2 regions of the Lactobacillus sp. UMNPBX4 genome follow, and region 2 is predicted to be linked to the other one. Evidence: riboswitches for the same ligand, from Rfam matches in the RefSeq annotation. Region 2 holds a riboswitch; the other holds the start of a gene.
The links. Region 2 has a riboswitch for magnesium ahead of mgtA (magnesium-translocating P-type ATPase). Riboswitches for the same ligand answer to the same signal wherever they lie in the genome.

Region 1 (12,685 bases), on a different contig from region 2:
CGCACCCATAAACATACCCATCACAAGTGGTTGGAAGTCAGTCAAAACAGAAACGACGCTACCAATCATGCCTGTAATCATCTTGGTGTAAGGCAGTGCAAATTGACCAAGCCCTCCAGCAAACACAGCTACTGACAATGGCAAGAAGAGCACCGTGTAGCTGCCCAATTTTGGCGTTAAGTACTTCACTAGCGTTGCCGCAATAAAGATTGTAAGCGCAATGTTGATGACATCCCCTGATCCGTTCAACATAATGTGGCCGTTTTTCATTTCAAACGCACCACTGGCAATCATCGCAGCTGCCGCAACCGAACCCGACTGAATCAAGTTGAACTTGAGCAGGTATGACACGCACATCCCGGCGAACACGGCCAGTAAGTTTTGCATCAGCGTCGTCATCGTCAATATTTCTTGCGCACCTGGCCAGAAGCTAGACATCCCTTTCATCAGCTCATTAATCAGCGCACCCGGCACCAGCGCGATCACAACGCCGGAACTGACGCCGTTTAATATATTCAAAAGGTTTTCCTTGAAATCTTTTCGCATAGGTCCTTTCCTCGTTTTGTTAAAAATAAAGAGCCCCAGAGCATATCTCTGGAGCTTTCTTCATAGTTATATTTAATTAATCCATATTTTCCTTAACGTACTTCTCCAGCCGCTTCAAACCTTCCTTGATATTGTCCATCGAAGTTGCGTAAGACAAACGAATGTAGCCTTCGCCGCCCTTGGCAAAGAATGAACCAGCAACCACAGCCACGCGGCCTTTCTCAGCTAAATCATAGATGAACTTGGTATCATCTTGTTCAAGCCCTGCCGGAATCTTCGCAAAAATGTAGAAGGCACCCTTTGGCTTGACGCATTCAAAGCCCAATTTGGTTAAACCATCATAAAGCACATCGCGACGCTTCTGGAATTCTTTTTTCATTGGCAAAGCATCGTCTTTGCCGTTAGCCAGGGCCTCTTCAGCCGCATCCTGCATTGGCGTTGGCTCCGTCGTGGTAATCGCTTGATGAATCTTGGCAATTTGATCCAAAATCGGCTTAGGTGCAGCCACCACACCGATCCGGTAACCTGTCATCGCCCATGCCTTGGACACACCGTTCATCAATACGACTTGATCATGCAAGGTCTTTTCCATCGAAGCATGTGACTGATCATAATTAAGTTCGCTGTAAATTTCATCGGCAAGAACAAAGATTGGCTTGTCACGCACCACATCAGCTAATGCATCGAGCTCATCTTGCGTGTACATAACGCCCGTTGGGTTTGTTGGATAGTTCATCACCAATGCCTTTACTCGATCGCCGTATTTGTCCAAAGCTGCTTGCAATTTATCCGGCGTTAATTTGAAGTCATCGTCAGAAGTGTCAATTTGTTCAACCGTTGCACCCATGGATAGGGCATCCCCAATATAAAGCGGAAAAATTGGTGTTGGCACCAAAACAACGTCGCCTGGATTAAGCACCGCAGTCAAAAAGTCGTAGATCGACTCCGTTACCCCATTGGTGATCAAAATTTCGCTTGGGTCGTATTTTTGTCCATATTTTTCAGCTAAAAAATCGGCTGCCGCCTTGCGCAAACCTGGAGTCCCGTTAGATGGCGCATAGTGCGAATGGTTGTTAGCGATGCTGGCTTCGGCCGCTTTTTTAATATGCTCTGGTGTGTTAAAGTCAGGCTCACCAATTGTGAATTTGATAATGTCGGGAATTTTGTTGGTGTAAGCCGCAAAGGCTAAAATCTGCCCTGGCTTTTGTTCAACCAAGCCTTTTTTCATGTGTTTTGTTAAGTCGACCATAGTTTTTCCTCCCTATATCGAACTAAATTAATTCAAATATAGGAGTCTTTTTAATCCTTGTCAAAAGAAAAATTAATTCTTACTTTTTATGTTTTTCCACAAACTCCACTACAAATCTGTCAAAGTGTCCATAACTCTACACATTGCACTACTTCTGTGCTTAATTTAGAACCTCATAACTATTAAACTTGGTGCATAAATTTAGAATCAATGATCCTAAATCAGACAGTCGTTCTAACCAATCTAAATAGAACTGATTACCTTTTAAAAAAGATCATTCAAATACGATAAATCGTAAATGAATGATCTAGAAGCTTAAAATATCAATTTGGCAATGTATGCCTTCTTTATAGGAAAGCTTAAATTATAGTGTGTTAGCCACTTTTACATATTGGTTCTTACCAATTTGATAATAAGTCTTATTATTAAATCTAAACTTTTCAGCATTATTTAAAGCTAAGATATTTGTTCCCCTCTTTAAAAGTTTAGCATTTTTCACACGTTTTCCATTTTGATCATAGACAAAAGCATTACGTGTCAACTTAAGCTTTTTAGCTGGTTGAACAACAGTATTAGCAACCTTAACAAATTGATTATCACCAAGTTTATAGTATTGGACTCCTTTAACCGTAAATTTATCAGCATTATTTAAAGCGGAGATCCACTTATTCTTACTTAAAACAACTTTCTTGCCATGTTTCTTAACCACATTACCCTCAGCATCATAAACAAAAGCATTATGTTTCAATTGCAATCTCTTACCGGCTTGTAAAACAGTATTGGCAACTTTTACATATTGATTCTTACCAACTTGATAGAATTTTACGCCTTTGATGACATAAACATGACCATTTTGAAGGGCGCTAATTGTTTGTCCTTTCTTCAAACTTGACTTCTTGTTTGGGTTGCTGGTTAAAACAACTTCGCTGTTTTCATCATATAAGTAAGCATTGTGAAGAAGTGGGAATGATTTTGTAGTTAAGACATCATCGCTTAAATCATTCTTCTTTTCTCCATTTTTATCTAAAACAGTTGAAGTAGTATCTGAAACTACAGATTGATTATTGTTTGGAACTACTCCAGATACTGTAGTTTGGTTATTATCTTGATTGGAATTTGGAACTTCTGCCACATAATTTGGATCATAATCAACAGTAATCTTCTTTTCAACCTTATTACCTACTTGATCAACCACGTAAACAGTAAATACATGAGTTGTGGGTTGATTATTATCATCATTTAAATTGAAACTTTCTTCAAAATTATGTGGTCCATATGAATTTACATCTTCATTATCAGTATTCAAGCCGGCCAATTTATTGTAGCCTGAGTTTAAGAATTCACGATAGATATTATCCCCATTTACATAGAGTCTGTAACCATCCAAATTATCGTTGACAACCCCCGTAAGTTTAAAGACAGGGTTATTGGTCTTAACATGAAGTTCATTTCCATTAACTTGATCAACATTTAAAGTTGGTACCACAGTATCTAAAATAATATTTAAAGTACCGCGAACCTTTTGTCCGTTTTCATCAGTATAGATATATGCAACTGGACGTTGACCGACATTTTCTGCGGTAAAGATAAAGCTGAATTTACCATCTTTATCTAGTTTAACTTGATTTTGTGGGGCATTTTCATCTGAACTATCAGCTAATACAGTCAATGATTTGACATCAGAATCAACGTGACCGATAACCGTAAACTTCTTAGTTGCAGGATCGTAGTAACCCTTAGTTACTGCGTTTTGACCAAAACGAGTAGTATTGTTATCGTTTAAATAATCAAAATGGATTGCTGGGTTAGGATCAGTGCGCGTAGTTAAATCAGATAAAGCATGTCCTGGATATGCAGTTGGGCCAAATGCACTAACATCAGCTGCTTCATCTTGTACATCTACCCCTAAATCATAACGATTAGTGTAAAGCTTTCTGTCAACTTTATCGGCGGTGTAGTAAACACCTAAGTGATTTGAACTAGCTACACCATCCTTACTGGTAACTTGTTTATCATTATAAGATGGACCGCTAACTTCAGTCCAACCAGTTAAAAGCGCACGCCTAAAGATACCATCTTTTCCTTTATTGATTGAAGTATGAACATGGAAAGTAGCTACACCATTTTCTACTTTCCCTTCATATAATTCACCAGTAAAGTAATCTTGAGCATAAGCTTTAACATTGTTGCCCTTTGGTACAGCTGCTTGGACAACTGCATCGTTTGGATCATTAGTTTCAACTGAGTAGATACTTACACCAAAGTTACCATCAAAGCCATCAACATTTTGCCAATTGAAGAATGCTTGTGGAGTGAATGGAGTAAATGATTTCAAAACATTTTTACCAGCTTGATCACTTGAAAATACCAATTCCGTATTGTCTGCTTTAACAGGTACTTCATATTTTCCATCATGAACCTGAACTAATTTACCATTTAAGTAAAAGTCTTCATTAGCTGAGCCATACAAAGTATAGGTATTATTTTCCTTATTATAATCGGCTGAATTTTTATCAAATTCTAAACCATCAGTTGCATTCCAAACAGAAACTGCTGGTTTATCTTTAACTCCTGCTACATCAATAGTTTGAACAGTAGTATTGTTTGCAACATCACTCAATGCAACAGATACTTTATTCAAACTTCCGCTCAATGCAGCTAAGGTATCTGGACTTAGGACAAAATTAAAGTGTCCCTTAGTTTTGACATTATTGTCAAAACCAGACTCACCATCATTTAACTTATAGCCAAAGACCTTATCATTTACCTTAACTGTTGCATATGAATAATTTGTAAATCCAGCACCTGCATCTTCATAATTACCTGATAAAGTATGAGATGCTGCATCATATTTAACACTTAAGTTAGGAGCTTGAGTATCAACTTCAACTAGAAAGTCCGCAGTTTGCTTTTGATTTGGACCTTCATTCCATAAAGTAGCTACAAAACGGTAAGTATACTTTCCATCAGGAGCTGTTACCATTTGACCAGTCTTAGTATCATAAACCTTTCCGTCCCATTCAAAAGCATCAGGATTATCACGCATTGAAACTGAAAGACTGGCATCTTTAGTTACACCATTTTCATCATAGGACTTATCAACACCTTGAATGTCAGATACCACACGAACTACATTACCTTTTGCATCTAAAATCTCAACCTTGAGATCTTTTACATTTTGCTTCAAGTAAGCATATGGCTTGATGAGATCACTTTGGTGATCATTATTCGGTGAAAAGGCTACCTTACCACTTTCATACAATTTAGCAACTTCTTGCCAATCATAATTACCATCGATATTTACTAACTGCTTCAAGGATTCCTGATCAGCTACGCCAAGTGGGTAATTATTTTCATTAACTAAACGATTACCTTGAACATCCGGCTTGTCTTCATTAGCATTTTGATCAAAGACATTTTCACTAGTTAGATCACCATAGTAAGCTAAATATGGCACAACCACTGTCGATTTATCTTTGTCGTTAGTAAAGTGAAGCCAACCTTCTACCGGCTGATTCTTAGTTAAACCTTGTAAATCCAAAGTATATTGAAAATCTTTAACTTCTTTTGGAGCTAAAGTAAAACTATTTTGGCCATTTACATGAACACCAGCCAGTTGAACATCATAAAAGACTCCAGTATCTTCGTCACGCTTTTCGGTATAACCTCCACCTAAATCATCAAAAGTGTACGTTTGTGCTTCATCAGTTAAATTATGGAAAGTAAGAGTTAAAGCTGTTTTTTCATCAACTTGACGTAGAGATAAAGAACTGGTGCCATCTGGTGTTGTTACATAAACCGGATTAGCAGTAGCGGCACCAACATCAATTTGTCCTGCTCCCTGTCTTCTTGGAGAAACTGGTGTAGTATAGCCTTTTTGAGTTTGAATCTTTGCACTGTTCATCAATAATGCTTTAGTAGCAGCCACAAGTTCAGCACCTTTTAATTCTGGATTGGTTTTCTTCAAACGCTGAATTACCAAGGCTGCACTCCCGGCAGCAAAGGGTCCAGCCATTGAGGTACCGCTCATCGTTTGATACTGATTATTATTCACAGTTGAAACAACCTGATAACCTGGTGCAGCTAAATCTGGCTTTAAACTAAAATCTGACAGAGGTCCCCATGATGAGAAGTAAGCCATATCGCTATCTGCACCAGTGTCTGAAGTTTCAGCTGCCACAGTTAAAGCATTCTTCGAAGCCCCAGGATTGGCGACAGTACCAGAATTAAGTGGCTCATAGTTTCCAGCTTCAGAGCCTGAATTATAACCTCTCACAGTAATATTACTTGGGTTATCAACCGAAGCTGAGTTACCGTTGTTGGATGCAGAAATTGAAACAAAAACTCCGTGATCTATAGCATATTGAACCGCCTTTTGTTCAATGTTAGTCAATTGTTGATCAGCAACTCCTTGACCTAAAGACATCTGAATGACATCCGCGCCTAAATTAGTAGCATCATAAATTGCTCTTGCAACATCGTCAGTTTTTTCGTCAGAAAATTGACCAAAAACTCTCAATTGCATCAATTGTGCTTCGGGAGCTACCCCAACTACATATTGCTTATTATCATCGGGATGTCCATCTGCTGCGATAATTCCAGAAACGTGTTGGCCGTGAGGACTATCATTTGGATTTGTATCATCAGAGGTAATGTAATCATTATCTCTATCAGCATAATTATAAACATATGGAAATTTCTCATTCACATATTTTCCGTAACCTTGCTGATCAATCTTCTTTTGCACATCGTCCTTTTTTAGTTTGGGATCAGATGGCATCGTTTGAAAATCTTTATGATTAGGATCTGCACCAGAATCAATTACAGCTACTACTGTATTTTGACCTCTATAACCCTGATTCCACGCCGATTGCACATTTCCCTTCACGTGATCAGCTTGATTAGCTGGTTCAGGTACTGATTGCTTATTGTCTTGTACAACCTGAGTTTGTTGATCCTGAGACTGAGCAGTATCTTGATTTTTTTGCGACTGTACTGCACTTTGCTCATTTTGAGCTTGAACCTTATTTTGATCAGCGTTCTCAGCTTGAGTATCTTCTTGGTTAGTCTCTTGATTAGTATTATTAGAATTCTGTGAGTCATTTTCATTTTCAACCACAGAGAATTTAACATTTGAAACCGATGGATTCTCAGTTGCAGCCTGAGCAGAATTTGCTTGACTTAATAAAACTGTCGATCCAGATGCTAAAGCAATAATAGCTGTAGCCACCCATTTCTTTCGCATGTTCAAGACACCTCTAGCGTGTCTTTGTGTTTCAATCTTATTTAAGTCCTCCCTTGTCTTGAAAACATAATAGTACTTGTTGTGACCTTTTGGCCAGCTATAATTGCTCATACATCATTCCCCCTTCTCTGATGAGAAAATCTTAATATTAAATTAAATTGATATAAGAATATCATCTCCTTTATAACCTTTCAATAATTTTTTTACTTTTTTGTAATTTTCTTTACCAAAAGTAAAAAAATATTTACTACAAATCAAAAAAGGTCACTCCTTTTCTAACAATGTCTTAACTCAATGGCATTGTTGATTAGGAACGTGACCTTTTCTTTTCTAAACGAATGTAATTATCCTATGAATATCTAAATTAAGAACTCCTCTTTTTTCATGTACCAGTGCTTTACCAAAGTAGTAAGTGCAATGTACAAAATCAAAAGTACTAACACTACCAAAACGTAGAATTCTGGGATTGGACCGAATTTCATTACCTTGGCCAAGCTTGGGATGTAAGGCATTGCGGTACCGATCAAGCCTGCACCAATCGTAGCGAGCATGACAACTGGTGAAGAATGTTGTTGGATAAATGGAACGGCTGGATCTCGCAATGCTTGAATAACCATTTCTTGTGTCCAAAGTGATTCGATGAACCAACCACTCCAGAAGATTGCCATAAAGACTGCCTTTTGACTTGGAGTAGCAGCCATGTAACTTGCTCCGACAATGCTTGGACAAATCCAGAAGTAAAGCAAGGCAAACGTAATAATATCGAAGACTGAAGAAGTTGGACCAAAGTAGAACATGAACTTAGGAACTTTCTTGTCTCCCACTTACGTGGTACTTCCAAATATTTTTCACCAACAGTATCGAATGGAATTGATAGACAAGAGGTGCCGTAGATCAAATCCAAGATCAATAACTGCATTGGCAGCATTGGCAAGAATGGCAAGAATGATGATGCCACTAAGATTGACAAAATATTACCAAAGTTAGATGACAAGGTAATCTTGATGTATTTCATCGTGTTAGCAAAGATCTGACGCCCAATTCTTACACCATGTTCCAAAGTACGTAAACTCTTGTGGAGCAAGATAATGTCGGCACTCTTTTTAGCAATATCAACGGCAGTATCAACTGAGATTGCCACGTCGGCCTTCTTCATAGCTGGCGTATCGTTGATCCCATCACCCATGTAGGCAACGGTGTGACCATTTTCTTTCAAAATTTGAATAATTTTGGCCTTGTATTCTGGTGAAAGCTTAACAAAGAGGCTACATTCTTCAACCATCTTTTTAACTTCATCGTCGCTCTTACCGACAAAGTCTTTTTCACTATAAATGTACTTGGTGTTCAAGCCTACTCTTGAAGCAACACTCTTAGTTACGGTGGCGTTATCGCCAGTCAAAATCTTAACGGTGATGCCGTCTTGCTTGAGCTGCTTAAGTACATCCTTAACATCATCCTTAGGTGGATCAAGGAAGGCCAAGAATCCGGTTAGAATCAAATCCTTTTTATCGCTAACATTGAATTCACCGGCTTGAGCAGGATTGTTTTGGTAAGCAAGCAAAACAACTCTCAAACCATCTTCGTTTAAACTTTCAATGTGCTTCAAAACCTTTTGCTTGTAGTCATCAGTTAAATCGTTAATTTGATCGCCGACTTGCACACGATTGCAGCAGGCGAGCATTTCTTCGGCGGCACCCTTTGTTACCAAGATACGACCATCGCCATGACGTTTTACAACAACACTCATACGACGACGCTTGAAGTCGAATGGAATTTCATCGACCTTAGTGTAGTCATGCTTAATTTCTTCAACGTCTAGCTCATCGCTAGCGGCATCGATAATGGCTTGGTCCATCAAATCGTGCATCCCCGTTTGGAAGTACGAATTCAAATAAGCCAACCGCAAAACTTGTGGATTTTCCTTCATATCCAAGTTGTAGTGACGTTCCAATACAACCTTGTTTTGGGGTCAAAGTACCGGTTTTATCAGTACAAAGAATGTCGGCAGCACCGAAGTTTTGGATGGAGTTCATCTTCTTAACGATGGTGCCGTGCTTGGACATTTCGAGCGAACCCTTAACCAAATTACTAGTAACAATAACTGGTAACATTTCTGGAGTAAGTCCAACGGCTGTAGCGATGGCGAACAGCAAAGCGTTGAGCCAGTTACCTTTAGTCAAACCGTTAATGATCAAAACTAAAGGTGCAATGATGGCAGTCATTGTTAACAATAATTTAGAAATGTTCTTAATACCGACATCAAAGTTAGTTTCCTTAACGTCGTTGTTTGAAATATCCTTAGCCAAACGACCAAAGACAGTTTGTTCACCGGTAGCTAAAACGACACCGACACCTGAACCAGAAACAATAGTTGTTCCTTGATAGATTACATCAGGATAGTCCAAATATTGATCCATGTCTTTTTGATCAGGCTTCTTAGTCGCAATCTTTTCCACAGGTGTTGATTCACCGTTCAAAGAACTTGATGAACAAAACAGGTCTTTAGTTTGAAGCAATCTAATATCTGCTGGAACCATGTCACCAGCGTGAATATTGATGATATCTCCTGTGACAACTTTTTTAGTAGAAATTTCTTTATTCTTTTGATCACGCCGAATATTGGTGGTCACAGAAACCATATTCAGTAGATCCTCAACCGCATCATTAGTTTTTACGTTCTGGATAAAGGATGTGAGTCCAGAAATGATGATCATCGTAATCATGATGACTACGGTGCTCAAGTCCTTTTGCCCTGCTGGTACAAAAACGTAGTCGGTAAACAGCGACACCGTTGCTAGCAGCAACAGGACCATTGTGAAAGGAGTGAAGAAAGATTCAATAAAGAAATGCAATTTAGTATTACGTTTCTTAGTGGCTACCTCATTGGGGCCATCCTTTTCTAAACGCTCTTTAGCTTCCGTCGAAGACAGACCATTCAGCGAACTGTGCATCGTCTTTAGAACTTCATCAGGAGTTTGCTGGGCTATGCGCTTTACAAAATCCGTGTTGGTCGTCTTCTTATTCATCAGCAACTTGTTTTTTGCCATGTTAATCACACTTTCTGATTAAACACGCAAACAAACTAAAAAGGAGCTAATACCAATTAGTATTAACTCCTTATCTAAGCGATTTTTTCTCGTCGTTCAGTTTTGACACTACGTGACGTAAGCACAGGCTAGCTATCTGGATCTCGCCTTATCTCGACAAGAACTATTTTACTCGTTGGCATCTCTGGATGTTTCCGGGCGATAGCTTGTGTTCACGTAGGAGCCTCACCTAACAGTTTATTTGCTTTTTCAATTTTTATTTTTATTATATGCATATTATTTGACAATGCAATTATCTTTACTAAATCGTTAGAAATTGTAAAAGAATTTAAGAAAAGATAAAAAAAGTACGTTTAAAATGAACATGCGTTTTTTATAGTGAAATTTGATATACTATTTTACAGACAAGGGTGGATTGCAACTGCCATGTTTAGTAGTTTTAGCATGACTAACCACCCCTCAACATTTTATAAACTACGGAGGTGAGAGTTATGCATAATTGGATAGTCTGAAGGGTTAGTGCTCTGTGTTAGCTTGAGCTATTGCAATCAGCATCGTTCTAGGTACTCTGGTTAAATTAGCTATTAATTTGGCTATAGCCTACGCAATAACAAAAAAAGCTAATCACAAGGATTAGCTAAGCATACAGTTATCTAAAACTACGATTGAAGTCATCGGCTGCAATCCGTTGGCTTCTTTTCACATACAGATTATAACATGAAATATTTGATACTTAAAAACGAAAAGAGCACCTATTGCGAAATTGGCAGTAGATGCTCTTTTGATTTGTGGTTAGAATTTATTTTTTAGTTTGAGCTTATTTTGCTTTCTTCCAAGTACCGATAATTTTACCATTCTTACTGTAAACATTAATTCTGTAACTCTTAAGAGTACCGCGCATTACAACGGCTTGTTTCTTAGGGGCCTTACCTACAGAACTTGTTCTTACATAGTATGGATGATCTGGATCACCTGAATCGATCTTGTAATATTCTTGACCGTTAAATTTGTACACACGTCCATTATCAAGAATCTTGACTTTTTGACCTTGAGTCTTAATTTGATATGCACCGTCTTCTTGAACAACATGACCATTTTCATCATAAATGAAGGTATTGTGTACGAAAATCAACTTGTTCAAATTAGTTACATTGATCTTTGTGTCATCAGGAACAAATACAGAATTGATAGTTGTTTTTTCCGGAACTTCAGTTGTGTTTGAAACATTAGAGGTTTTAATGCTAGTAGTTCCAGCTGGAGTGAGATCAAAGCCAGCACCATCATCTGTACCAGTAGGCTCCTTCCAAGCTGATGGATTGTCTGTTGCAGCTGGATCATCAGTGATATTAATTGTATCTTTTTGCTTTTGGTTTGGATCTACAGTCACCGTATTATGGTGATTATAAATATCAGCTGGAGTAGTTGGAGAAACTTCTTCACGATAACTTGGGTCAGTAGGATCAATTACTAATTCGCCGTTTATTGAATTGCGTTTTCTACCTTGAATCATAGAGATAGGGACTACTTCTTTAGCACCTTTAGAAACCACGAATTTAAATGCGGGTGTAAATCTATCTCTACCCAATTAAAAATTTTTCCATCCGCATTTTTAGCACTTACAATAGTGGGTAAATTACCATATTCATCGGTTTGTTCAATTAATTTACCAGTAGTTTTATCATCTACTACCCTATTAGCAATATCATCAGGGAGATCGCCACCCATTAGCTTTTTTGCATGATTAATTGGATCACCTTGATTACCCTTACTACCAAATTGATTATCTACAGGTGTCCAACTATACCACTTGTTTGAATCCAATTGTCTAGGCACAGCAACTACTTGAATAAAATCATACTCTACGTCACTATCATCAATTTTAATATGGATGTTTTTACCGTATTTGTCTTTTATATATTTTACTGCATCCCACTCGGTTGAATTGGTGGCATCAATATCAATTTCTTTTTGAGGATCTAAATTATCATGGCTTTCGGTAATTTGATGAGCATCCTCCTTTGTACCAGCATGTTGCACTTTAACTGCTGAATTTTCAGAATCGGGTTTTGCTACGGGGTTAGTGGTTGAATCACCTTATGGTGTTTTTTCGTCAGTCGCAGTACCAGTGCCTGAATTCGCTGGAGTTTGGGTTTTACCACTTGTGCTGCCAGCTGTTTGAGTACCATTTTGTTGTTCACCAACACCATTAGTACTCTTACCTTGTTGTTGATCACCTTGGGTACCATTAGCTTCACCAGTGGCACCTTGTTGACCGCCTTTGGCATTATTACTTTGAGCTGGTTTTTCCATAGCATCAGCTTTAACAACATTATTATTCATTGCCAAAGGTGCGCAGCCAAAATAGTGCTGACAATAAAAACACCATATCTATATCTTTTTCTCATTTCTTAACTCCCACTAGAATTACTTAATCATTTAAAACACCATTATCGTAATTTCATAACTAAAGGAGTTCAATAGTTTGGTCATATATGCACACAATTTATTAATGCATGATACATATGTAAAGAAAAGCATTTACAGCCAGTCGTATATAAATGGCTTCGCCTTTATTTTTTGCACAAAAAAAGATCAGGC
Region 2 (12,685 bases):
TCACCAACATTAGTATGGAGCTTCTTGACACCATCGTAGTTAGAGAAGATTGTACCACAACCAATGTTAATATCTTTACCCAAGGTTGCATCCCCAACATAAGTTAAGTGACCCACCTTAGTGTTTTCACCAATTTCTGCCTTCTTAATTTCGACAAAGTTACCAATATGAGCACCCTTGCGAATAATTGCCTTAGGACGAAGGTGAGAGTTAGGACCGATATCAGTGTTGTCATCCATTTCAGCTTCTTCGATAGTTGAAGAAGTAATAGTTACACCATTACCAATCTTAGAATCGATAATTCTTGATCCATTAGTAATGTAACAATCGCTACCAATTTCAGTGTTACCCTTGATAACTACATTGCCTTCAATCACAGTATCGTTACCAATTTTTACATCTGCATCAATATAAGCAGTATCAGGATCAACAAATGAAACCCCGTTACGCATATGAGCTTCATTTATTCTTCTTTGCATGGTCTTAGTAGCTTGAGCTAAAGCAACACGATCATTTACACCAAGACTTTCACTAAAGTCAGGCATCTTGTAAGCACCAACGCGTTCACCATTGTTGCGCAAGATTTCAAGCACATCAGTTAAGTAGTATTCACCTTGAGCATTATCGTTATCAACATGCTTTAAAGCTTCAAACAATTTTTGATTGTCAAAGCAAAATACACCGGTGTTAATTTCCTTAACTTTTAATTCTTCAGGATTACCATCTTTTTGTTCAACAATTCGTAAAACATTGCCTTGATTATCACGAATAATTCTGCCGTAGCCAAATGGATTTGGAGCTTCTGCAGTTAAAACAGTAGCGGCATTGCCCTTTTCTGCGTGATACTTGAATAATTCATTAAAAGTATCAGTAGTAAATAATGGGGTATCACCTGTAACTACTAAAGTAGCGCCTTCCTTATCACCTAAGGCTTCTTTAGCAGTCATTACTGCATCACCGGTACCCAATTGCTTTTCTTGGAAAGCAAACTTAGATTTGTCTGCTAATACCTTCTCGACTTCACCTGCACCAGTACCTACTATAGTTACGATCTCAGTAGGATTAATTCCACTAGCAGCATCAACTACGTGCTCTACCATGGTTTTACCACAAACTTTGTGTAAAACCTTGTACAGCTTTGACTTCATTCGTGTACCCTTGCCTGCGGCAAGAACAACTACATATTTTTCCATTAGTAATTAACCTCTTAATAATTAAAACTTAGATCTAGTATAGCATTTAAAAGCGATCAAAATCAGTTTCATTTAAGAAGTTTCCTGGTTCTGCCAAGATGAGCTTCTTTGCCGTATCGATTTTACTAATTTTTACTAATGAAAGGTAGTTTTTGACTAATTTTTCTTTATCAAAATCAGCTTCACAAAGAACACAAATACCAGCAATCGTGCCTTCAAATTCCTTAACTAGTTCTTCCATCCCAGTTAAGGTACCGCCGCCTTTCATAAAGTCGTCCACGATTAATACTTTTGCACCTTTTTTAAGAGCACGAGTTGGCAATTCCATTTTAGAAACGCGGGCTAATGAAGATGAGATATAGTTAACAGAAACCGTTGCTCCTTCAGTAACCTTAGAACGTTTTCTAGCTGTTACAAATGGCACATCCAAGTAACGAGCTACAGCTTGTGCTAAAGCGATTCCTTTAGTTTCGACCGTCATTACGGCATCTATCTCATCATAAGCGTAGCGAGTGGCAACCAATTCACCAATTCTACGCAAATCTTGCGTATCACCCAATATATCTGATAAATAAACAAAACCGCCGGCTAAAATTCGACTTGGGTCTTCAATTCTTGATGCTAAATCAGATAAATAATCTTCCGCATGATTTTTACCTAAAAATGGAATATAGCGTACCCCACCAGCTGCTCCTGCTACAGTTTCCAAAATACCATCTTGATTATTAGCTAGTGTGTGTTTCAAAATGGCTAAATCTTCTGAAATTGAGGATTTAGCTGCACCGTATCGCTTAGCAAAGAATGGTAACGCAATTAGAGTATGGGGACGCTCCATTAAATACTTGGTCATATCAACTAATCTTTCTGAACGTTTCATGATATTTCCTTTCTAATGTTTGGCTTTATACTTAATAAATATACTCTAAAGAGCAAAAAAAAGCACTAACATTTTTTAATGCTAGTGACAATTCTGAATTGTGTTTAAGCTTCAGCTTCCTCAGCCTCATCATCAAACTTTAATGCAATATTCTTAGTTAATAAATCAGTGTAACTGTAAGAAACATGTTTAAAATTATTTTGATGTTGGTCTAAATCGACCACAAACACTGCAGGGAATGTTTCTCTTAGAATTCCCCGTCTCTTAGTAACTTTCTTACGACCCGCTTGAGCTACTACTGTTAAGGTATCACCTAAGTGAGAATCCAACTTATGCTTTATTGTGATAATCGATGTTGGCACTAAACAACAACTCCTTTGGTGACATTTTATCACATTTTAACAGTAAAATCAATATTATACACTACTTAGTGGGAATATTTCTAGCTATTTCAATAAATTGTTCAATTGTTAAATTTTCAGGTCTAACTCGTGGATCTACACCAAGCTTTTTAATTAAGGCTTCACGCTTTTCAGTGTCTGGAATCAACGTTTTCAAATTGTTATTCAGTGTCTTTCTACGTTGTGAAAAGCACATTTTGACTACCCAAACAAAGTGCTTGCGATTCTCAATTTCGGGTTTATTCTTCAATGGAGTTAAAACAACTACACTCGAATCGACCTTAGGACGCGGCATGAATGATTCATGGTTAACTTCTAATGCCACTTTGACATCCATTTCAGTTTGAACAGAAATAGTTAACGGACCGTATTCTTTACTGCCCGGCTTAGCCTCTAGCCTTTCGGCCACTTCTTTTTGCATCATTAAAGTTAAACTAGCAAAATGCAAATCTGACTCAGCTAAAGCAAAAATAATTGGAGTAGTAATGTAATATGGCAAATTAGCAACTACCTTGATTGGCTTGTTCATGTCAAAAAAGCCAGCAAGATCTTCTTTAAAATCAGCCTTAAGCACATCTTTAAGCATTAACTTAAAGCGATCTTCTAAAGGAGCATCACCAATTTTTTTAGGCAGCTCATTTTGCAAAATATCTGGCAAACTATCGTCTACTTCATAGGCAAAAACTTTTGCACCTGCCAGTAGAAGTTGCTCGGTTAAAGAACCAATACCAGGACCAATTTCAATTACTTGATCACCCGCATGAATATCTGCAGCTTCAACAATACCCAAAATTGCATTTTGGTCGATTAAGAAGTTTTGACCCAAGTTTTTCTTAGCTTTTACAAAATAGCGGTTAATAATTGCTTGTGTTCTAACGGGAGAACCAATTGGAATATTATTTGTCATTTTTCGCCTCTTCTACCGCATTTTTTAACTCATCAAGTGAAACACCAAAGGTATGCAAACGATTATAGAATTGCTTAGAATTACCATATCCAACTCTAAGCTTAATGCCAACTTGTTCCCGCAACTTACGAGAGCCTGCGCCGCCTGCTAAACCTAATTTACGATATTCGCTTTCAGTTAAATCACTTGCTTGTGGACTAACTTCATGTAAATCGCTTAATGCCTTTTCAAGTGCTTCTTTTGAAGCATGCTCTACTCCAAGACTCCCCTTTTTATGGGGTTCACCTTCTTTACGTGTAATAAAAGCCTGCTTAGCATTAGGCACAGCATTAGTTACAATTCGGCGAATTCGCTCACCGTTAAAGTCAGGATCTGTAAAAACAATAATTTGTCTATTTTTACTGAGCTGTTTCAACTGAGCTAAAACACTATCTGAAACAGCAGAACCATTAGTTTCTACCGTCTCAATTCCTGGGAAAAATTGTTTTAAACGAATAGTATCGTCTTTTCCCTCAACGACAACTACCGCATCAAAATTCTTTTTATTTAAGACCATAAACTCTCACTGTATTTTTATAAGTAGCTTCTGCAACTTTTTCAAGTGGAATATCTTTTAACTTGGCAATTGCCTCTGCAACATAACGCACATAGCCAGTCTCATTTTGACGACCACGATATGGCTTAGGTGTTAAATATGGTGCATCGGTTTCAACTAGGATTCGATCAAGCGGAGCTGCTTTAGCACTTTCATGAACTTCCGTAGCCTTGGTGAAAGAAACTACACCTGAATATGAGAAGTAAACGTTTAAATCTAAAAACTTGTTTAACCAGTCAATCCCACCATTAAAGCTATGCAAAATGGCACCATATTCTAAATTGCTATTTTTCAAAATATCGTAGCAATCAGGAAATGCATCCCTAGTATGAATATCGACCGGCATTTTTAAATCATGTGCCACTTCGATTTGACGAGCAAAAACCTCACGTTGTACATCCCTAGGCGATTCATCCCAATAGTAATCAAGACCGATCTCACCCATTGCGACAACTTTAGGCATTTTCAATTGTTCAATCAGCTTATCTTCGGCTTTTTGATCATAATCTTTGGCCACATCAGGACAATATCCCACCATCGCATAGACATTATCAAACTTTTCTGCCAAATCAACAGCTCGTTCATTAAAGTCAGGATCTTGTCCCGCACAAATAACTTTGGTTACACCCAAACTTTTGGCACGTTCAAGATAGTACTGTTCCTTCCCTCTAAAGGGCTCATCATTTAAGTGCGTATGGTTATCAATAATTTCCATTAGCCTAATTCAGCTCCAACTGGATGTTCATCACCAACAAGTGCTAATTTAACTTGACCATCTTTTTCACTAGATAAAAGCATACCTTCGCTAAGGTGACCCAACATCTTACGTGGCTTCAAGTTAGTAACAGCTAAAACCTTCTTATCAAGAAGTTCACTTGCATCTGGGTAAAACTTGCGAATACCACTCAAAATTTGACGTTCTTTACCATCGCCAAAGTCAAGCTTGAACATGAGTAATTTATTTGAGCCCTTAACTGGTTCTACTGACAAGATTTGACCAACTTGGATCTTTACCTTGTCAAAATCATCAATGGTAATTTCATTACCCTTCTTTTGTTCACTTCTAGTAGTCTTCTTTGGCTTAGCCTTTGCCATTTCGTCCTTGATGTACTTAACTTCTTCTTCAGCTTTAAGTCTTGGGAAGATTGGCTTTGGCTTTTCAATTACCTTGGTATTCCAACCAAAATCATTAAAGGCTAAATTCTTTTGATCTTCATCATCCCAGTTTAAGCCAAGTTGTTCAAACATCTTTGGTGCAGTTTCAGTCATTACTGGATAAATCATAATGGCAATCAAACGCAAGCTTTCAGCTAAATTACTCATTACATGAGACAATTCATCTTTCTTGCCCTCCTTGTTCAATACCCAAGGAGTAGTTTCATCGATGTACTTGTTAGCGCGTGCTACTAACTTCCAGATGCTGTCTAAAGCTTGTGAGAAATGAAGTGAATCCATTTGTTGACGGTAGTCTGCAATCACACTAGCAGCTGTATCTTGTAAATCCTTACCAAACTTGTCTTGAGCAACAGGAACGGGTGCAACTTGACCATCTTGGTATTGATTAATCATTGAAACTGTACGGTTAAGCAAGTTACCAAGGTCATTAGCTAAATCATAGTTAATTCTTTCGATAAAGTCTTCAGGAGTGAAAATACCATCTGCACCAAATGGAAGTGCACGCATCAAGTAGTAACGAAGTGGATCAACACCATAACGACTAGTAAGTGATTCTGGGTAAACTGCATTACCCTTAGACTTAGACATCTTACCGTTCTTCATCAATACCCAGCCGTGACCAATAATGTGCTTTGGAAGTGGCAAATCAAGTGCCATCAACATAATTGGCCAATAGATAGTGTGGAAACGTACAATTTCCTTACCTACCAAGTGAACATCTGCTGGCCAATATTTCTTAAACAATTCGTCATTGTCTGAGCCATAACCTAAAGCAGTAATATAATTAGAAAGTGCGTCAATCCAAACATAAACTACGTGCTTGGGATCGCTTGGGACAGGAATTCCCCAGTTAACAGTGGTACGAGTAACTGAAAGATCTTCAAGGCCTGGCTTAATGAAGTTATTAAGCATTTCCTTTTCACGAGAATGAGGCAAAATAAATTCAGGATGTTCCTTGTAGTATTCAACCAATCTGTCAGCGTACTTGCTCATCTTGAAGAAGTATGAAGGTTCCTTAACCAAACGTACTTCGTGACCACTTGGAGCCTTACCACCAATCACATTACCGTTGTCATCCTTATAAACTTCGGCAAGTTGTGATTCAGTGAAGTATTCTTCGTCTTCAACTGAGTACCAACCAGTGTATTCGCCTAAGTAAATGTCGCCCTTCTTTAAAAGTTTTTCAAAAATCTTTTGGACAGCCTTAACGTGTTCTTCGTCAGTAGTTCTGATGAATTTATCGTAAGAAATATCAAGACTCTTCCATAACTTCTTATATGAAGCAGCCATCTTATCAACGAATTCTTGAGGCTTAATTCCTTGAGCTTCGGCCTTTTGTTCAATCTTCAAGCCATGTTCATCAGTACCAGTTAAAAAGAAAGTGTCATAGCCTTGGCTACGCTTGTAGCGAGCCATAGTATCTGCGGCAATTGTAGTATAAGCATTACCAATAGTTAATCTACCAGATGGATAGTAAATTGGGGTTGTAATGTAAAAAGTATCTTTATCAGCCATTAATTAGTCATACTCCTTTATTCGTCTAAAATATCTATTCTATAATAACATGCAAAAAAAGGAATTGGGCTAAAACACCAATTCCTTTTCTCTAAAATTTTTCTTTTTTTAAATATAATTGCTTAATTGCCGTAGTTAATAAAACATATATTATTTCTAATGCAACAACTACCAAAATAAAGCTGATTGGCAATTGCGTTAATCCCAAACTAGCTGCCACATTAGAAGATGGCAAGACGCTGCCCCAAAGAGCCAAGCCAAAAGTTACCAAGATCACAACTGGAGTGGCACGTTGCTTAATGAATGGGAAACGTTCATCGCGCAAGACATGGATAACCATTTCTCTTGTCCACAAGGATTCCACAAATAAGCCTGAATAAAACAGCGATTGAAATACCCAATGATGAAAATCAGTTCCTACCAAGTACGGACAGATCACATAAAACATTAATGCCATAGTAATCAAATCGATTATTGCGGGAATCGGTCCAAAGTTAAGTACGAACTTAGGCCATTTATTAATTGACCATTTCTGCGGTTTCTTCACATAGTTTCTAGATACACTATCAAATGGAATCACTAAACAGCTAAGACTATAAATCAAGTTTAAAATAAGTAGCTGCAAAGGCAATAACGGTAAAAATGGTAAAGTAAGTGAAGCAATGACCATTGCAATAATACTGCCAAAGTTGGTTACCAAAAACGTCTTAATGTATTTCATTGTATTTGAAAAGACTTTACGCCCTGTAATAATCATTTGCTCAAGCAACTGGAGATCCTTTTGTTCAAATACAATATCAGCAGACTCCTTAATAATATCGACAGAATTATTAGAAGTAACAGTGACGTCGGAAACTTTCATTGCCAAAGCATCCTTATTGCCATCGCCCATGTAGCCTACTGTATGTCCATTTTTCTTTAACGCTTGAATAATCTTAACGCGCAATTCAGGAGTTAAATGAACAAAGATATTACACTTTTCAACAATTTCTGCTAGTTCTTCCGTGGTTGCTGTTTCAATTTGTTCACCATCGTAAACCGTATCCACGTTCAAACCAACTTGCAGAGCAATCGCTCTTGTAACTGCCTCATTATCGCCGGTAAAGATCTTAACATTTACATTATCATTCTTTAGATCTTGCAAAGCCTCTTTAGTACTTTCCTTAGGTGGATCAAGATATGCTAGACAGCCAATAATGGTTAAATCATTTTCATCTTTAGCCGAAAATTCTCCTACTGGAGCTGGATTCAATTTATAACCAACTAATAGAACACGCAAACCGTCATCATTTAATTCATTAATTTGGTTTAAGATTCTTTCACGCCAAGCGTAAGTCAATTTCTCGGTTTTGCCATTTACTTCAACTTGGTTAGAAATATCTAGCATCCCTTCCGCAGCGCCTTTAGTTACTAATAAGTGTTGTCCATGGTGTTCATCGTTATCAACCACCACAACGCTCATTCTTTTTCTGCTATAGTCAAAAGGAATTTCATCTATTTTATTGTAATCACGTTGGATCTCATTTACATCTAATTCATCACCAGCCGCATCGATTACTGCTTTATCAATCAAATCCTTCATCCCGGTTTGATAATAAGCATTTAAGTATGAGAATTTCAAGATGCGCGGCGTTTCTTCCATTTCTAAATCATAGTGTCGCTCTAGCACCACTTGATTTTGAGTAAGAGTACCTGTTTTATCGATACAAAAAACATCGGTTGAACCCAAATTTTGAATAGCATTCATCTGCTTAACTACTACGCCTTGCTTAGACATTTCAAGAGCGCCTTTAGTCAGATTGCTATTAACAATAATTGGTAAAACTTCAGGAGTAAGGCTAACTGCTGCAGCTAGAGCAAATATTAAGCTTTCTCCCCAATCGCCTTTGGTTACGCCATTAATTATGAATAATAGCGGCAATAAGATAGCTGTAGCAATTATCAAGATTCTAGCAAGTTGCTTCATTTCCCGATCAAAAAGAGTCGTCTTAACTTTTTTGCGTGAAATCTTCTGGACCTCTTTACCAAAAACAGTGTTATTTCCTACCGCGAACACAATGCCACTGCCAGAACCAGAAACAATAGTAGTTCCCTCATATAAAATATTAGGATAATTGAGATAATCAGCTAACATACTCGGCTTTAGAGTCACATTAGCTACTTTTTCAGTTGGTTCAGAATCACCATCAAGATAACTAGAAGAACAGAATAAATCTTTGCTAGTCAGCAGCTTCATATCAGCTGGAATCATATCACCTGCCGATAGATTGATCACGTCCCCAACTACCACATCCTCAGTTGGTAGCTCCATATTTTTACCATCACGACGAATATTGGTAGTAACTGACACCATATTCAGCAATTTTTCAGTTACCTTAGCGATCCGTATTTTTTGAATAAAATTCGCCACTACCGAAATAAGAAGCATCAGTAGCATCACGATTACAGTTTCAATATCGCTATTACCGTGAGGAACAATGTAACTAGTAAATGTAGTAAGTAAAGTCAATATAATCAACACTACAGTAAACGGTGTCGCCAAGGATTCACCCAACAATCTCCATTTAGAAGCGTTAGTGTTAGTTCTTATTTCATTTTTGCCATATTCTTTTCTATTTTCATCAGCTTTTTTAGTTGAAAGGCCTTCGGCACTTGCTTGCAATCTTGCTAGCGTTTCGCTGCGTGATTCACGTGCAATCCGTTGAATTTGTTGAATATCAACATTTGAATGTTTTTTGCTCGCTGATTTTAACATTCTTCAATTCCTCTCATTCAATAGACAAGCAAACAAAAAAGTCACCTGCTATTTCTGCAGGTGACTTGCACGCCAAACAAGGCTTTTGTCATACTCGTCGTTCAGTTTTAACACTACGTGACGTAAGCACATGCTAGCTATCTGGATCTCGCCTTAAGTCGACGACACCTATTTAACCCGTTGGCATCTCTGGATGTTTCTGGGCGATAGCGTGTGTTCACGTAGGAGTCTCACCTAACAGTTTCACTTACTATGTCTACAAAAAGTTTAAGGACTTAATTCAAATAAGTCAAGTTGCCTATTTGTGCAAATTGGAGCTATGATGCCCGAATCTTCTAAGCATATATATTATTCCCATAATTAAGAATATTAAAGCTAATGCAATCGGCAGTGCTACTCGATGGGGATGGGAAATTTTATCCTGTTCACTTTGCGATAAATCATATTTATCAAGAGCATACTGATATTGTTGATCTACTTTAGTTGCACAGGCCCGAAAAACAAACCGCAAACCTTTGTTAAAAGTAGCATTATTATGGCTGCGAAGTTGATCTACTTCAGCGCGAAGAATATTCGATCTCGTATCAGCAGTAAAAGCTCCATGTAAGTCTTTGCTTGAAAAGATTTGCACATTGCGCTTCTTTTCTTTTTGACCTACCACAATAAAAACAGTACGTTTAGAATGATTTAACGCCTTTGGTGTTAAATTCTTGAGTTTCTTTACTGTAATTACTGCTATTTGCGGTTGCTCTTTAGTCTGCAAATAACGATTATTCTTTTCTTTAATTAAAGTCTTAGTCTCTTTGTCTAAAATATGGACATGATCTTCAATATTAGGTTGCACAAATCCTGTCATCGTCATAAAGACGGCTAACAGGCCAAATAACCAAATAAATCTAGTTTTCATCTTCTTCAAGTTTATGAGCCAAGCTTTCCACATATTTCCGATCGATTTTAATTTGCTCATATGGTACCCCGCAATCATGAAGCAACTGCATTGCTAACGGATTATCACGATAATCAAAGTAATAATTGATTTTCTTTACACCGGCTTGAAGCAAAGACTTGCAGCAATTATAACAAGGGAAATGAGTCACATATATTTCCGTATCATCAGTTGATACGCCAAATTTAGCACATTGGATGATCGCGTTCATTTCGGAATGAATAGTTCGAACACAGTGCCCATCTACCATTTGATGACCTACCTCATCACAATGTGGTTGTCCGGATACCGATCCATTATACCCCGTGCCAATAATACGATTATCTTTAACCAAAACACTACCAACTAGAGCTCTGTTGCAGGTGGAGCGCTGAGCTATCACTAGTGCCTGCATCATGAAATATTGTTTCCAAGGAATTCGATCGTGCATGAACTTACCTCTGCTTATTCTTATCTATTCTTAAAGTAGTTCAAACCAATAGCATCACGAACTTGTTCTAAGGTTTCATTAGCTACTGTATTTGCCTTCTTTGAACCTTCTAAAAGCATTTCATAAATTGCATCCTCATCTTGAGCGTACTTTTCACGGCGTTCACGAATAGGTGCAAGTTCTGCTTCAAGTATTTTGTTTAAGTAACGTTTAATTTTAACATCGCCTAACCCGCCTTTTTGGTATTCTGCCTTAAGTTCTGCTACCTTATCCTTATCTGGATCAAAGACATCAAGGTAAGTAAAGACAGTGTTGCCTTCAACCTTACCTGGATCTTCAACGTGAATATGATTTGGATCGGTGTACATTGACATAACTTTCTTTTGAACTGTCTTAGCATCATCTGACAAATAAATGCAGTTACCAAGTGATTTAGACATCTTAGCATTACCATCAAGACCTGGAAGACGACCAGAACCCTTTGGTGGGAAGTAGCCCTTTGGTTCAACCAAAATATCAGTGTTGTAAACACGGTTAAAGGTTCTTACAATCTCACGAGTTTGTTCAAGCATTGGTTCTTGGTCATCCCCAACAGGAACGATAGTAGCCTTAAAAGCAGTAATATCTGCAGCTTGAGAAACTGGGTAATTTAAGAAGCCAACTGGGATTGAATCTTTGAAATCCTTTTGCTTAATTTCAGTCTTAACAGTTGGGTTTCTTTCAAGACGTGCTACAGTTACTAAGTCCATGTAGTAAGAAGTTAATTCAAACAAAGCTGGAATTTGTGATTGAACATAAATTGTTGATTTACTTGGATCAATGCCTACAGCTAAGTAGTCTAATGCTACTTGAATTAAACTGTTACGAATCTTTTCTGGGTTACGAGCATTATCTGTCAACGCTTGAGTATCAGCAATCATGATATAAGGATCGTACTTGCCAGAATTTTGCAATTTTACTCTATTTTTAAGTGAGCCAATATAGTGACCAATGTGAAGTTTGCCAGTTGGACGATCACCGGTTAATAAAATTTCTTTTGCCATAACTTCTACTCTTTTCTAATTTTATTTTATACTCTTTGCTTTTTATTTTATTTCTTATGTTAATGACCTAATTTTAACAAAATTTAAGCTATGATTAAACTATCACCAATGAAAGGAAACAAGACATGTGTAATCACTTTCGGATACCCGATTTAATGCAAATAAAAAAATATCTGACTGAAGACCTCGCTTTACCATTAACCGATCCAAAAATCGAAATAAAGCAACAAGATATTTTTCCAAATCAAACTGCGCCAGTCTTGCTCTATCAAGACAATAAATTGCAGCTCGTCAATAAAAACTGGGGCTATCCTAGTCCAGTAGATTCCAAAAAGCCGATGTTTAACGCCAGAATAGAGCGTTTTTATGAAAATAAGCCTTCTATGTGGGATCGTTCTTTTGCTAGACAACGCTGTTTAATTTTAAGTAGCGATTTTTTTGAATATGCTAAAACTACATACCAAGGAGCTAATGGCAAAAAATATCATGAACGCTACCGCTTTAAAACGGCTAATCCCATCACATTAATTGCAGGGATTTATGATCAAAATAATTTTTCTATGGTTACTACCGCTCCTAATAAAGACATAGCTCCCATTCATAACCGCATGCCACTAATCATTGATCCTGGCGAACTGCGTAGATGGCTTTTTCAAAACTTTACCAGTTTGGTTGATCGCAGCAATATTGACCTAAAAGTACAAAAAGAGCCACATCAAAAATAATTGGTTTATTAATTAAAAGCATGATAGAATAAAGAAGTATCGCGGGTATAGTTAAATGGTAGAACGACAGCTTCCCAAGCTGTAGATGCGGGTTCGATTCACGCTATCCGCTTTTTTTGTAC

Region 1: linked by a shared signal. The riboswitch ahead of mgtA (magnesium-translocating P-type ATPase) and the one ahead of mgtA (magnesium-translocating P-type ATPase) in region 2 are both predicted to bind magnesium.

Annotation. Positions count from the first base shown of each region.
Region 1 is NZ_PCZF01000003.1:17,766-30,450, reverse strand. Features, by position in the region: partial or broken gene CP355_RS01120 (PTS transporter subunit IIC) at 1-546, opposite strand, end outside; gene CP355_RS01115 (aminotransferase class I/II-fold pyridoxal phosphate-dependent enzyme) at 623-1,795, opposite strand; gene CP355_RS01110 (S8 family serine peptidase) at 2,160-7,151, opposite strand; partial or broken gene mgtA (magnesium-translocating P-type ATPase) at 7,400-10,087, opposite strand; M-box (ykoK) riboswitch at 10,168-10,331, opposite strand; gene CP355_RS01100 (SLAP domain-containing protein) at 10,905-11,597, opposite strand; gene CP355_RS01095 (hypothetical protein) at 11,609-12,124, opposite strand; gene CP355_RS01090 (hypothetical protein) at 12,182-12,433, opposite strand.
Region 2 is NZ_PCZF01000026.1:843-13,527, reverse strand. Features, by position in the region: gene glmU (bifunctional UDP-N-acetylglucosamine diphosphorylase/glucosamine-1-phosphate N-acetyltransferase GlmU) at 1-1,193, opposite strand, end outside; gene purR (pur operon repressor) at 1,240-2,070, opposite strand; gene CP355_RS06310 (Veg family protein) at 2,175-2,432, opposite strand; gene rsmA (16S rRNA (adenine(1518)-N(6)/adenine(1519)-N(6))-dimethyltransferase RsmA) at 2,494-3,378, opposite strand; gene rnmV (ribonuclease M5) at 3,368-3,934, opposite strand; gene CP355_RS06295 (TatD family hydrolase) at 3,921-4,688, opposite strand; gene metG (methionine--tRNA ligase) at 4,688-6,664, opposite strand; gene mgtA (magnesium-translocating P-type ATPase) at 6,756-9,419, opposite strand; M-box (ykoK) riboswitch at 9,505-9,668, opposite strand; gene CP355_RS06280 (TPM domain-containing protein) at 9,718-10,326, opposite strand; gene CP355_RS06275 (ComE operon protein 2) at 10,316-10,795, opposite strand; gene trpS (tryptophan--tRNA ligase) at 10,816-11,838, opposite strand; gene CP355_RS06265 (SOS response-associated peptidase family protein) at 11,964-12,563, shown strand; tRNA gene CP355_RS06260 (tRNA-Gly) at 12,605-12,675, shown strand.